3 regions of the Tolumonas lignilytica genome follow, and region 2 is predicted to be linked to each of the others. Evidence: riboswitches for the same ligand, from Rfam matches in the RefSeq annotation. Region 2 holds a riboswitch; each other region holds the start of a gene.
The links. A riboswitch is a leader RNA that binds a small molecule or an ion and turns the genes downstream of it on or off. The one in region 2 is predicted to bind thiamine pyrophosphate.
Positions count from the first base shown of each region.

Region 1: linked by a shared signal. The riboswitch ahead of thiB (thiamine ABC transporter substrate binding subunit) and the one ahead of thiC (phosphomethylpyrimidine synthase ThiC) in region 2 are both predicted to bind thiamine pyrophosphate.
Region 3: linked by a shared signal. The riboswitch ahead of thiM (hydroxyethylthiazole kinase) and the one ahead of thiC (phosphomethylpyrimidine synthase ThiC) in region 2 are both predicted to bind thiamine pyrophosphate.

Region 1 covers NZ_AZUK01000001.1:2,541,325-2,545,521, reverse strand. Annotated here, with positions in the region: gene H027_RS0111810 (ABC transporter ATP-binding protein/permease) at 1-1,094, shown strand, start outside; gene H027_RS0111805 (hypothetical protein) at 1,061-2,065, shown strand; gene H027_RS0111800 (PilZ domain-containing protein) at 2,032-2,325, opposite strand; TPP riboswitch at 2,457-2,548, shown strand; gene thiB (thiamine ABC transporter substrate binding subunit) at 2,620-3,618, shown strand; gene thiP (thiamine/thiamine pyrophosphate ABC transporter permease) at 3,618-4,197, shown strand, end outside.
Region 2 covers NZ_AZUK01000001.1:2,941,655-2,945,851, reverse strand. Annotated here, with positions in the region: gene H027_RS0113730 (HesA/MoeB/ThiF family protein) at 1-253, opposite strand, end outside; partial or broken gene thiE (thiamine phosphate synthase) at 246-884, opposite strand; gene thiC (phosphomethylpyrimidine synthase ThiC) at 902-2,749, opposite strand; TPP riboswitch at 2,849-2,948, opposite strand; gene H027_RS17910 (Slp family lipoprotein) at 3,027-3,536, opposite strand; gene H027_RS0113710 (hypothetical protein) at 3,562-3,846, opposite strand; gene tsaB (tRNA (adenosine(37)-N6)-threonylcarbamoyltransferase complex dimerization subunit type 1 TsaB) at 3,879-4,197, opposite strand, start outside.
Region 3 covers NZ_AZUK01000001.1:1,475,482-1,479,678, reverse strand. Annotated here, with positions in the region: gene H027_RS18295 (bifunctional diguanylate cyclase/phosphodiesterase) at 1-199, shown strand, start outside; gene thiD (bifunctional hydroxymethylpyrimidine kinase/phosphomethylpyrimidine kinase) at 239-1,039, opposite strand; gene thiE (thiamine phosphate synthase) at 1,036-1,671, opposite strand; gene thiM (hydroxyethylthiazole kinase) at 1,668-2,471, opposite strand; TPP riboswitch at 2,519-2,611, opposite strand; gene H027_RS0106900 (TolC family protein) at 2,711-4,197, opposite strand, start outside.

The DNA of each region.
Region 1 (4,197 bases), 400 kb from region 2:
TACTGACTTTCTGGATTGGTCGCCCGTTGGTCAAACTCAATTTTAACCAGCAGCGTTACGAAGCAGATTTCCGTTTTTCTCTGGTTCGTATGCGCGAAAATGCCGAAGCCATCGCCCTGTATCAGGGATCTCAGGAAGAAGGTGGATATCTGCGTAACCGCTTCCTGCAGGTGGTCGATAATTTCTATGCTCTGATGAAACGTCAAAAAGTACTGGGCTTTTTTACCCTGGGCTTTAATCAGACCGCAGTGATTTTCCCTGTGGTGTTAGGCGCTCCACTCTATTTTGCCAAGCAAATCACCCTGGGCGATTTGATGCAGACGTTGTCTGCATTTGGCATTGTGCAAGGTTCCATGTCATTGCTGATCGACAACTATACCGATTTGGCCCGCTGGAAATCGGTCGTCGACCGTCTTGCTACTTTTGAACAGGGCTTGCAGCAGGCTGAAAATCTGCCTCGCCTGCAACCCGAGAAAACGGGTCATGCATTGCAACTGCAGCAGGTTGGCATCACTCAACCAGATGGCACCTGTCTGATGGAAAATGCCAACTGGCAACTGACAGCGGGCGATTCATTATTGATTCAAGGCCCGTCAGGCTGTGGCAAATCAACATTGCTGCGTACCCTGGCAGGGTTATGGCCGTTTGCCAGCGGCAAAGTGAACTATCCTGAAAATAGCCAGTCGCTGTTCCTGTCACAAAAACCTTACCTGCCGCTGGGCAGCCTGCGTCAGGCGTTGAGCTATCCATTGGCCGAAGTCAGCAATACCGAAGCGGCCAGAGTGTTGCAGCTCGTCGGCCTGGAAAAACTGACCGCCCAACTGGACAATGTGGAAATGTGGGGACAAATCCTCAGTCTCGGTGAACAGCAGCGCGTCGCCTTTGCCCGCATACTGCTGGTTGAACCCAATGTTCTATTCTTAGATGAAGCCTCTTCGGCGCTGGATGAACAGAGTGAAGCCGAGCTCTATCAATTGCTGCGTAAAGAGCTGCCGCACACCATCATCGTCAGTGTCGGTCATCGCAGCACATTGCAACCGTTCCATGAGAAGACCCTGTTATGGCAAGCAAACGGACAATGGCAATTCGCCTGATCCCGCTGTGTTTAGCACTGGCGTTGCTTAACGGCACAGCCAGTGCGCAACAACAAGCCTTCTCGCGCGAAGGCCTGCAACTGCATTATGTCTGGAAATACGATAATGCATCGACTCAGGCCTTTACGCTCACGTTACCTGCAGAGACCGCCTTACCACCCTGGAGTGCATGGCGCTCTGCGCAGGCAGATGCGTTTGTATTTCAGCAATTGGTGCGTGATGCCCGGGAACAGTATCCGGATGTCAGCTTCCGTTTTCGTCAGACGGCCGACGGTGGCCGGGTTGATTATCAAACCAGCGACGAAAAGCTGCTCCCGCAGATCAAAAGCTGGCTGGCACAGCAACAATCCACGCTCTTCAATGCCTATCTGGATCAGCACTACTATAAACGGCATGGCGGTAACGACAGTCATTTAATCCGACCTGATCATGTCCGGATCGCGGCCGACAGCAGCCCTGAATTACAGGAAATCGCACAGACGCTACAACGAGTCATCGTCGCGTCTGCCACAGAAGAACAGAAAAAGCGCTATCCGAACGATGAAAAATCGCTGGTGACAGCCGGTCTGTTAGATTTTGTGCAATCGATTCCTTATGACCCCCTGCAATCCAGTGATGGTTTGCGAGGCGTGACGTTTCTGATGCCGGAGCAGGTGCTGGCACAAAATCGTGGCGACTGTGATAGTAAAAGCGCCCTGATGATGGCCTTACTGGCAGCGCTTTATCCCGACTTGCCACAAGCGATTGTGTATATTCCGGATCACGCTTTATTGGCCGTTGCGCTTCCTGCTTATAGCGGAAATGAAGAGACAGTTGCTATTGAAGGGCAGCCCTTTCTGCCCCTGGAGGTTACCGGCCCGGCCGAATTGGCACCCGGTGTATTGGGAGAAAAAAGTCGTCTGTATCTTCGCAGCCATGAGTATCAATATGAGCGTTTTCACCCGACAGTGACAAATTCGACCCCTAATTGAACTATCTCATCGATCGTTTCCAACCTCACTATTTTGGCATCGGCAACAAAAGGCGGTAATGCATTGCTGTTCGTCGATAAACTCACACTCAGGATTTCCTCCAGCGTAAACTGAGTATCGGTCTCCACCTCAATGGCCATGCCGTTGGCGCTGAGATCCCGGCAAGTAGCGAGAATATGTTCAGAACCGCGAATCAGAGTAACAGGCGCATTGATCACCATACGCATGAAAGTGCGTCGTTCGCGGGTGGTTGTCAGCATAGTTATCTCCTTGAATAGGGGTTAGAAAACGTTTTCAACTTCGATATATTTAATCAGGTATAGTAAAAACCTAGCATCACTCCATTATTACGTCACTGGTTTTACGGCCATTTCGTTACTAAAATAACAATGTTTCTCAAACGGGGTGCGGGCGTCCGCTGAGATCATACCCGGTGAACCTGATCCAGTTCATACTGGCGTAGGGATTTGAGAGTGGCGCATTCATCCTTCGGCCATGCTCAGAAATTGACGCCTGCACAACCGCTACCTACACAGATATAAATGGAGTATAGCATGCGTCATTTTGGGTCATGGCTTCTGACCGCCGTCTTACTAACCGGCTCGACACTCGTTCAGGCCGCCGAATCCAAACCGGTATTGACGGTTTACACCTATGATTCCTTTGCCAGTGACTGGGGGCCGGGCCCGAAAGTCAAACAGGCCTTTGAAGCTGAATGTCAGTGCGAACTGAAATGGGTGGCACTGGAAGATGGCGTGGCGATCCTGAATCGTCTGAAGCTGGAAGGCGCTCATACTAAAGCCGATGTGGCGCTGGGAATGGATGAAGGTATGCTGGCTGATGCGCGGAACAGTCAATTATTTACCGCTCACCATGCGGATCTGAAAAGTTTGAGCCTACCCGGTGGCTGGCACGATGAGACCTTTTTGCCGTTTGATTACGGCTATTTCGCGTTTGTCTATGACGGGAATAAGCTGCAACACCCTCCGCAAAGCCTGAAGGAGCTGGTCTCTCGCAACGATCTGAAAATCATTTATGAAGATCCTCGGACCAGTACCCCCGGACAAGGATTGCTGATGTGGGTGAAAGAGGTTTATGGCGATCAGGCTCCCGCGGCCTGGGAGCAACTGGCGAAAAAAACGCTGACCGTCACCAAAGGCTGGAGTGAAGCCTATGGCATGTTTTTGAAAGGACAAGCCGATCTGGTGCTCTCTTACACAACCTCGCCGGCCTATCATCGTCTGGCGGAAAACAAACAGCAATATCACGCGGCCATGTTCAGCGAAGGTCATCTGCGTCAGGTTGAAGTAGCAGCACAATTGAAAAATGCCCAACAACCGCAATTGGCGCAGCAGTTTATGCAGTTCCTGCTGACAGATCGTTTTCAGAAATTAATTCCGGAAGGTAACTGGATGTATCCCGTGACAAACATTCCACTGCCTGATGGCTTTAACCAACACGAAACGCCAGCGAAAACGTTACAGATCGACCCGCAGAAACTGGGCGAACGTAAACGCTGGATCAAAGAGTGGTTACAGGCTGTCAGTCACTGATGCGGCGGCGTTTCTGGTGGTGTTCTGGCTCGTTGGTGGCCGCACTGATTTTATCGGTCACACTGGGCCCGTTGACGGCTTTGCTGGCCCAGCCGGAAACGACCTCCGTTCAGCTCTGGCAAGACAGTTATCTGCTGCATGTGGTCTGGTTCAGTCTGAAACAGGCCACACTCTCCACACTGCTGAGTTTATGTCTGGCGATACCGCTGGCGCGTGCGTTGTTTCATCGTCAATTCCCCGGCAAGACATTGCTCTTACATCTTTTCGGCTTATCGCAGGTATTACCGGTCATCATAGCCTTGTTCGGGCTGGTCGCAGTACATGGTGCACAAGGCTGGCTGAGGCAACTGGCGTCATGGGCTGGGCTGACATTGCCCGATTATTTGTTTGGCCTCTCCGGCATTCTGCTGGCCCACGTCTTTTTTAATATGCCGTTGGCGACACGCTGGCTGGTACAGTCGCTGGAGCAGATCCCTCACAATTACTGGCGGCAGGCAGCACAACTCAACATGACAGAATGGAGCCGTTTTCATTTGTTGGAATGGCCTGCCATGCGCCGATTGTTGCCGGGGTTGGCGA
Region 2 (4,197 bases):
GATGGCGATCCGCCGTACGGTAGAGCACTTGTCGTTGCAGGTTGCTGCTATCCACCTTATCACCATCGGCCAACCAGAGTTGCCCGACACCCGCAGCCGCCAGATAGAGCGAAGCCGGTGAACCCAGCCCGCCTAACCCAACGATCAATACTTTGCTTTTTTTCAGTCTGGCCTGCCCTGCTTCGCCGATTTCCGGCAGCAGGATCTGTCGTCCATAGCGCAGGAACTCTTCATCGGTCAGCAGTTCAGGCATCGGAGGCGCCTCTGCTGCTAACACCTTCCACATGCTGAAGCAGCCGTTTGGTTGCCTGCTCGGGATCTGCCGCCTTGGTAATGGCGCTGACCAGCGCCACACTACCGACACCGGTCGCCAGTACATCGGCGATGCGCTCTTCTGAAATACCGCCAATTGCTACCGTCGGGATTGGACCAGACTGTGCAACCGCTGCTGCCAGATTAATCAAGCCTTGAGGCTGAGATGGCATCTCTTTAGTTTGTGTCGGGAAGATGTGCCCTAGGGCTACGTAAGAGGGCTGTAAGGCCAATGCATCTGCCAGTTCAACGGAGTCATGCGTGGAAATACCCAATCGCAGACCAGCGCTACGTAATGCATCTAGATCAGCCGTCTGAATATCTTCCTGCCCGAGATGCACACCATAGGCTCGATGCTTGATAGCCAGTTGCCAGTAATCATTGATAAACAGGCGGGCCTGATAACGGCGCCCCAGTTCAATGGCCTGCATGATCTGCTGTTCCAGATCAGCAGCCTGCGGATCTTTGATCCGCAGTTGCAGCGTAGTGACGCCCCACTCCAGCAAGCGGGCAATCCACTCCACCGAATCCACCACCGGATAAAGCCCTAATCGGTGATCGGTCTTCGCAAAAGCGGCTACGCCTTCCATCACTCTACCTCTTTGGCCAGATAGAGTTCGCCGCCCAGTTCACGGAACGTGGCAGCTTGTTGTTCCATGCCTTGTTTGACATCATCGAAGGCTCCTTCGCTATCGAGCTGACGTACTTCCTGACTGATCTTCATGGAACAGAATTTAGGACCACACATCGAACAGAAATGCGCAACTTTGCCCGATTCCTGCGGCAGATCTTCGTCGTGATACGCACGGGCGGTATCCGGGTCTAACGCCAGATTGAACTGATCTTCCCAGCGGAATTCAAAACGTGCTTTCGACATGGCATTGTCACGGATCTGCGCACCCGGATGTCCCTTCGCCAGATCAGCGGCATGCGCTGCGATCTTGTACGCCATCAAGCCCTGCTTTACATCTTCTTTATTGGGTAACCCGAGATGCTCTTTCGGAGTCACATAGCAAAGCATCGCACATCCAAACCAGCCGATCATGGCCGCGCCGATACCAGAGGTGAAATGGTCATAGCCCGGTGCGATATCGGTGGTTAGCGGGCCTAAGGTATAGAACGGGGCGCCGTGACAATGCTTGAGCTGCTCATCCATGTTTTCTTTAATCAGATGCATCGGCACATGGCCCGGCCCTTCAATCATGACCTGAACATCATATTCCCACGCAACTTGCGTCAATTCACCCAAGGTTCTCAATTCAGAAAATTGTGCTTCGTCATTAGCATCAGCAATTGAACCTGGACGCAAGCCATCCCCTAATGACAGTGCCACGTCATATTGTGCGCAGATCTCACAAATTTCGCGGAAATGCGTGTAGAGGAAGTTTTCCTGATGATGCGCCAGACACCATTTGGCAATGATAGAACCGCCACGGGAAACAATCCCGGTGACACGTTTGGCCGTCAGCGGAACATAACGCAACAACAGACCCGCATGGATGGTGAAATAATCGACGCCCTGTTCAGCCTGTTCGATCAGCGTATCACGCATCACTTCCCAGCTCAGATCTTCTGCAATACCGTTCACTTTTTCCAATGCCTGATACATCGGAACCGTGCCGATAGGCACCGGGCTGTTACGCAGGATCCACTCACGTGTCGCATGGATATGACGACCAGTAGAGAGATCCATCACTGTATCTGCCCCCCAACGAGTAGACCAGATCAGTTTTTCCACTTCTTCTTCAATACTGGAACTGATAGACGAGTTACCGATATTGGAGTTGATTTTAACAAGGAAGTTACGGCCAATGATCATCGGCTCACTTTCCGGGTGATTGATATTAGACGGAATAATGGCGCGTCCTTCTGCGACTTCCTGACGGACAAATTCCGCCGTGATCCCTTTTTCACCCTCTTGCAAACGACGCTGGTTTTCACGTACCGCAATATATTCCATTTCCGGTGTGATGATGCCTTTACGCGCATAATGCAGCTGACTGACACACTGGCCAGCTTTGGCTTTGCGGATCTGGGCCTTCACTTTCATTTGCGGAACTAACTGCAGTTGTTCTGCCTGTGCGCGGGTAAATGCCGAAGTAGGCTCCAATACCTCTTCGGTATCATTACGTTCCAAGATCCAGTTCTGACGGATGGGTTTCAAACCTACCGTAACATCGACCAACTGCTCAGGATCGCCATAAGCTCCGGAGGTGTCATACACCAACACCGGTGCATTTTCTTCATAAATTGGAGCTTGCTTTGTACCACCTACTAAAGAGGGTGACAGATGAATTCGACGCATCGGCACACGGATATCAGGGCGTGGGCCTTCCAGATATTCGCGGTCTGAATTCGGAAACGTCTGTGCCGCCAGCGTAGATAAATATTCTTTTGCGGAATCACGACGTTCACGTGCAGTTAGATTTTTCGACATAGCAAGCTCACCTTAAATAGATTTCGGATGGCTTGCCGGAAGTGGCGTTGAGAGGAGTTTTGCGGCAAAAGATCGTTTAGATCTGACGAGGAATTATTCCTGAGCGCAACTCTTGTTCCCTTCGCAGGTTTTAGCCTGATCAGGTTCAACGGATCCCGAATCAACGGTCTCAGCCCAAAGGGCACTCCGACAAGTGGCTGCTAGTATGAAACGAGGAATCAAGAATGGCAACAATCAGATAACAATTGATGATTATTGCCACCGAAGAATGATTGATTTAGCGGGGAACAAACACCCGATGCTGGAAATAAAAACCGTCATCAAATAGCGGGGATTCGTACCGAACCTCGACTTCTTTCACGATTGGCCAAAGTTTGTGTTCAGTGGCATTGATCACCGCAAAACGGTATGGCATATCCCCAATTTTGCCTTCTCGCGATTCACCCGTTTTACCAGAAACAGTGATGCTACGGCCTTTCGCATACAACACAGGGTCTAATAGCTGAGGAAATACCGCGATGAAACGTCCGGGAGATTGTTCTGATTGCTGCGGCACCCCATTATAACCGAGCGGCAGATAGACGATTTCAACTTCGGTGCCTGAGGCCAGATTACGGGTTGCAGCGATCACCCCACTCCATTTGACCAACCAGCCTTGCGGGTTATTGGGCTGCGCCATTTGCGTAAATTGCTGGCGGATCAAGACTGAATCGTCTGCATAATAACCGGTATTATTATTGGCACAAGCGGTCAAAAACATGACCACAAAGCATGCAATCCATTTCATGTGTCAGTCTCAGATAGAAAGAAAATCAGGCATACATATCGACACGAACCATCTGCTCAATCTGAGCACGGCGATCCTGAAAGGCGATATCCTTGTAAGCATAGATAGCCCGACTTTGTTTCGGGCTGGGTTGATCATAGGTGAGTTTTTCGGCAGCCTCTTCGGCACCATCGGCAAACAACACTGTATCGGAAGTCGTTTTGCCGGATTGCTCTGTCGTTTCCTCGCTGGCACGATCTTTCCCCGGATAGATAATGCTATCCGGTCGGTTTAATCCAGTGATCGAAAGATTGGCAGCAGCAATATTCATAGAAAACGGACTTTGTTATTCCTGTTTACTAATTATTCACGACCTGGCAATTTTTTCCAAGTCACCTTATCACGTAAATATACAGGTGTAGCCAGAGACGGATCACAATACTCACCTGCTTCAAAGGCGGCAACGGCTTGTGGCAGCATGTCCTGAGCCCAGGGCAGATTCAATTCGACCTGATTTTCAGTCGGGATCAATCCCAATTTTGCTGCTAATTCAGTATAGCTGGTGAACCCGGTTCCCACTGCAGAGCCACCCGCTATTTTTGTTGCCACCGGATTCAGCCATTCCGGTGCTTGTTCCGGCAAAATCACCGCTTCATCAAGCAGGGGTTGCATCCGACCGTCT
Region 3 (4,197 bases), 1.5 Mb from region 2:
TATGTCGTTGCCGCGGGTCGTATTCGACATGGCCTCCAGCATGAACATGTCACTGATCGCAGAAGGGGTCGAGAATCAGGTTGAATTCGAGCGCTTGAAACAGATTGGCTATCGCCAGATGCAAGGGTTCATGTTTGCCGTGCCAATGGCAGAAGAGGCGTTACAGCACTGGCTGGTGGCGCATCAGCAGCAGGAATAAATGGCAGAACGGGGAAGCCCCATTCTGCCAAATGTCTTCTTACCACCATTGATAAAAATGGTGTACCGGACCGATCCCGTGACCAACCGCTAAATCATCGGCATGTGATAAGGCTCCGGAGAGCCACTGCTTGGCATGGCTGAGGGTTTCCGGCCAGTTCTGATAACGGGGATAGAGTGCGGCAAGGGCGGCGGAGAGCGTACAACCGGTGCCATGCGTATTCCGGGTCGGAATTCGAGGTGCAGGAAACGGCAGGATCGCATCCGCCGTGAGCAACCAGTCAGGGCTCTGAAGCTGGTCAGCCAGATGGCCACCTTTCATCAGCACAGCCTGACACCCCAACTTCAATAACGCCTGTCCTTGCGCCACCATGGCGCTCTCGCTGGTGGCCTCGTCACAACCCAAGAGAGCCGCGGCTTCCGGCAAGTTGGGCGTTACAATGCTGGCAAGCGGTAACAAGCGCTGACGCAAGGCATCAATGGCGGCATCGGCGAGCAGACGATGACCGCCTTTTGCGATCATTACCGTGTCCAATACCACACAGGGCGGTTGCCATTGCTGGATGGCATCGGCCACCACGTCGATAATAGCACTATCGGCCAGCATACCGATTTTGACAGAGTCGACCCGGATATCACTGAACACTGCCTGGCACTGTGCCGCAATAAATTCAGTCGGTATTGCATGAACAGCCTGCACACCCTGCGTATTCTGGGCGGTGAGGGCGGTAATGACGCTCATGCCGTAGGCCCCCAGCGCCGAAAAGGTTTTCAGATCGGCCTGGATCCCGGCACCGCCACCACTGTCCGAGCCGGCAATTGTTAGGGCGTGTGGGATCATGCTCGGGCCTCTTGAATGCGTTGTCCTAATGTCCGGCTGGCGGCAGCCGGATCGCTTGCGGCACAAATGGCGGAAACCACGGCAATACCATCCGCACCTGCCCGGATGATATCAGCGGTCTCCGGCAGACCGATCCCGCCAATGGCCACGACCGGTTGTTCCACCTGTTTTCGCCAGTCACGGAATTGCGCCAAACCAATGGCAGGGTCGGCATCCTGTTTGGTGCCGGTCGGGAACACGGGGCCGACACCGAGATAATCGGCCAGCAGACAATCCTCGCCCTGCAGATGCTGCAATTGAGAAATCGATAATCCAAGAATCTTATCCGGCCCCAGCAATTGACGTGCGACGGCCAGCGGCAAATCGCCCTGGCCAAGGTGTACCCCGTCGGCATCGCAGGCCAGAGCGATATCGATATGGTCATTGATCAAATACGCCACGTTAGCATCACAGCACAGCGGCATGATCCGGTAGGAGAGATGCAGCCAATCCCGCTTTTTCCATTGTGGGGCGCGTAATTGGAGAGTGGTTACTCCCGCATCAAGCACCTGTTGGGTCAGGCGGATGGCCGCATCAAATCCGCCGCACATGACCGGGTCGAGCACCAGATAAAGGGAAAGGTCGAATTTCATGCCAGCGCCTCAGCGATGGTCTCGGCATCCAACAGATAGAGGTTATCCAAAAATAGAGGAACAAAACTGCCCGGGCCTTTCGCTTTCGCAGCCGCGCGCTGTCCTGCAATCGCCATGACGGCGCACGCACTGGCCACGGCTTCTAAGCGGCGTTCCGGTTCCGCGGCCGCGACAAAAGCGGCAACCACGCTGGAAAGGGCACAGCCGGTGCCGGTGACGCGCGTCATCATGGGGTCACCCGCTTTCACACTGACTGTGTTTTCACCATCGGTGATGTAATCAATTTCACCGGTTACCGCAACAATGGCTCCGCTGGTTTTGGCCAGTGTTATGGCGGCATCAATCGCCTGCTCACTCTGGTTGGCACTGTCGACCCCTTTACCGGATGCCGATAAACCGGCCAGCGCCATGATTTCAGAGGCATTTCCCCGAATGGCGGCGGGTTGTTTTTGTAATAATTCACGGCACAGGTCGGTGCGGTAAGGTAAAACGCCCACGGCAACAGGATCTAAGACCCAAGGTGTTCCTGACTGATTGGCCGCATCAACAGCAATACGGATCGTGGCCGCTTGTGTAGACGTCAGCGTTCCGACATTGACGGACAATGCAGAAGCGATCGCGGCAAAACGACCGGCTTCTTCCGGTGCCGTGATCATGGCAGGGGCAGCACCCAATGCCAGCAATACATTCGCGGTAAAGCCCGTCACCACATCGTTGGTAATCACATGAGTTAAAGGTGCGGTGCGGCGGAAATGTTCAAGATGAGTGGCAACCGTTGTTGCAGGTAGCGCTTGCGGCATAAGTCCTCCTTCAATATGGCAGACAAAATGCGCAGCAGAAGGAGGACGGCAGCGCCGTCGTGAACTCCCTACGCTGGCATGATCCAGATCAGGTGGTGCGGGTATCTCTCAGCCGCATGGCGGCACCCCGGTCACATTCATATGCATTCTGGCGGCGAGGAGGCGTTACTGTCAATCAAACCGATGTTCATCGCTCAAAATGGCAGGATAAACATCGGTTGTTCCAGAGGATGATAAATTTATTGTGGTTGTAAGGCGCTGATATCGCCATGCTCCCAATTCTGCTCAGATTGTTCCAACGCCTTGCTGATGGTCGTCAGGTTGTCGGAAGATTGGAGTTTGGGTAACGGATCAAGCCCCACTGTGGCAAAAATCTGGCCGTAAGCATTACGTAGCTCTGCGTAAGCCAAATCATTACGCAATGAGGTATTGACGGCGTTGAGTTCTCCTTGGATCAGCTGTAACTCACCAATACCGCCGGTTTTGTAGCGATTGCGTAGCTGGCCGACGATTTTATCATCCAATTTTTGCAATTCTTCGCCAGTATGATACTGGCGCAGGGCTTCATTGAAGTTCGCGTTGGCGACATAAAGCTGCGCCATGATGGCCATCGACATCGCCTGACGACGCGCCTCCGCCACCGATTCGCCAGCTTTGGCTACTTTTTCCGCCGTGGGTCCCGAAAACAGGTTGAATAGATTCCAGGTGACTTTTACACCGGCATCGGCCCAGCTTTGATTCACCAGATAGGAATTGCTGTCATAGTGTCCACCGGCTGAGAATTCTAGCCCTGGCAGCATACGTAGCATGGCTTTGCGGGTTTCGGCAGCACTGATCCGAACTTGGTAGTCCTGCTCCCGCAATTCAGGACGGCTGATTAACGCGGCTTTTTCCAGTTTGCTAAGATCCATTGTCAGAGCGGGCTCTGGCAGTGCATTTTCATCAGGTAATGCTAATGTGTAATCGGTCCCTAACGGCAGGTTCATCAAGGTTGCCAGTTCGGTTTTTGCCAATGACAGCGCTTTCCGTTGTTCTTCTAATTGCCGGGTGGCATCAATCAAGGCGCGTTGATAACTTAGCGCTTCAATCGGGTCGCCAACTTGTTGTGTCGTCATCCGCTGACTGGCTTCTCTGGCCATATTGACCCGATCAATCAGTTTATCAATCCGGCTGAGTAAACGCTCTGCGGCGACGGCTCGCCAGTATGCAGAGCGAACGTCCTGAACGATGGTATGAATAACTTTGCGGCGACGCTCTTCGGCAATCCAGCGTTGATCAGACTGTTGCTGAGCGGTGACATAGCTGACACCAAAATCCAGCACATTCCAAACCATGTTCAGGTCAGCAACCCGGCGATTGCGATCCTGCGAAGTGGATGGTTCAAGTGACTGGGTGCCGCTGAGCACACTTTCGCTGCTGGATGCACTGGTATTACTGCGATCGACATAACCGGCTTCGGCGGCCAGTTTGGGTAACAGATCAAAGTGAGATAAATCCACCTGTTTCTGCGCCAGCGCTTCTTCCATGACTTTCAGGCGGGCTTCCAGATTGTATTTTAACGCTCTGGCAGTTGCATCATATAAGGTTATCGGGGCGGTTACCGGCTCCTGATTACTAAACATCGACCCTAAATCAGCATAAGAGCGTTGTTCACTTTGCATTCGGTCAATCGGCTTAGTGGAGACTGCACAACCACTGATGAATAATGCAATCAAGCTGATACTGA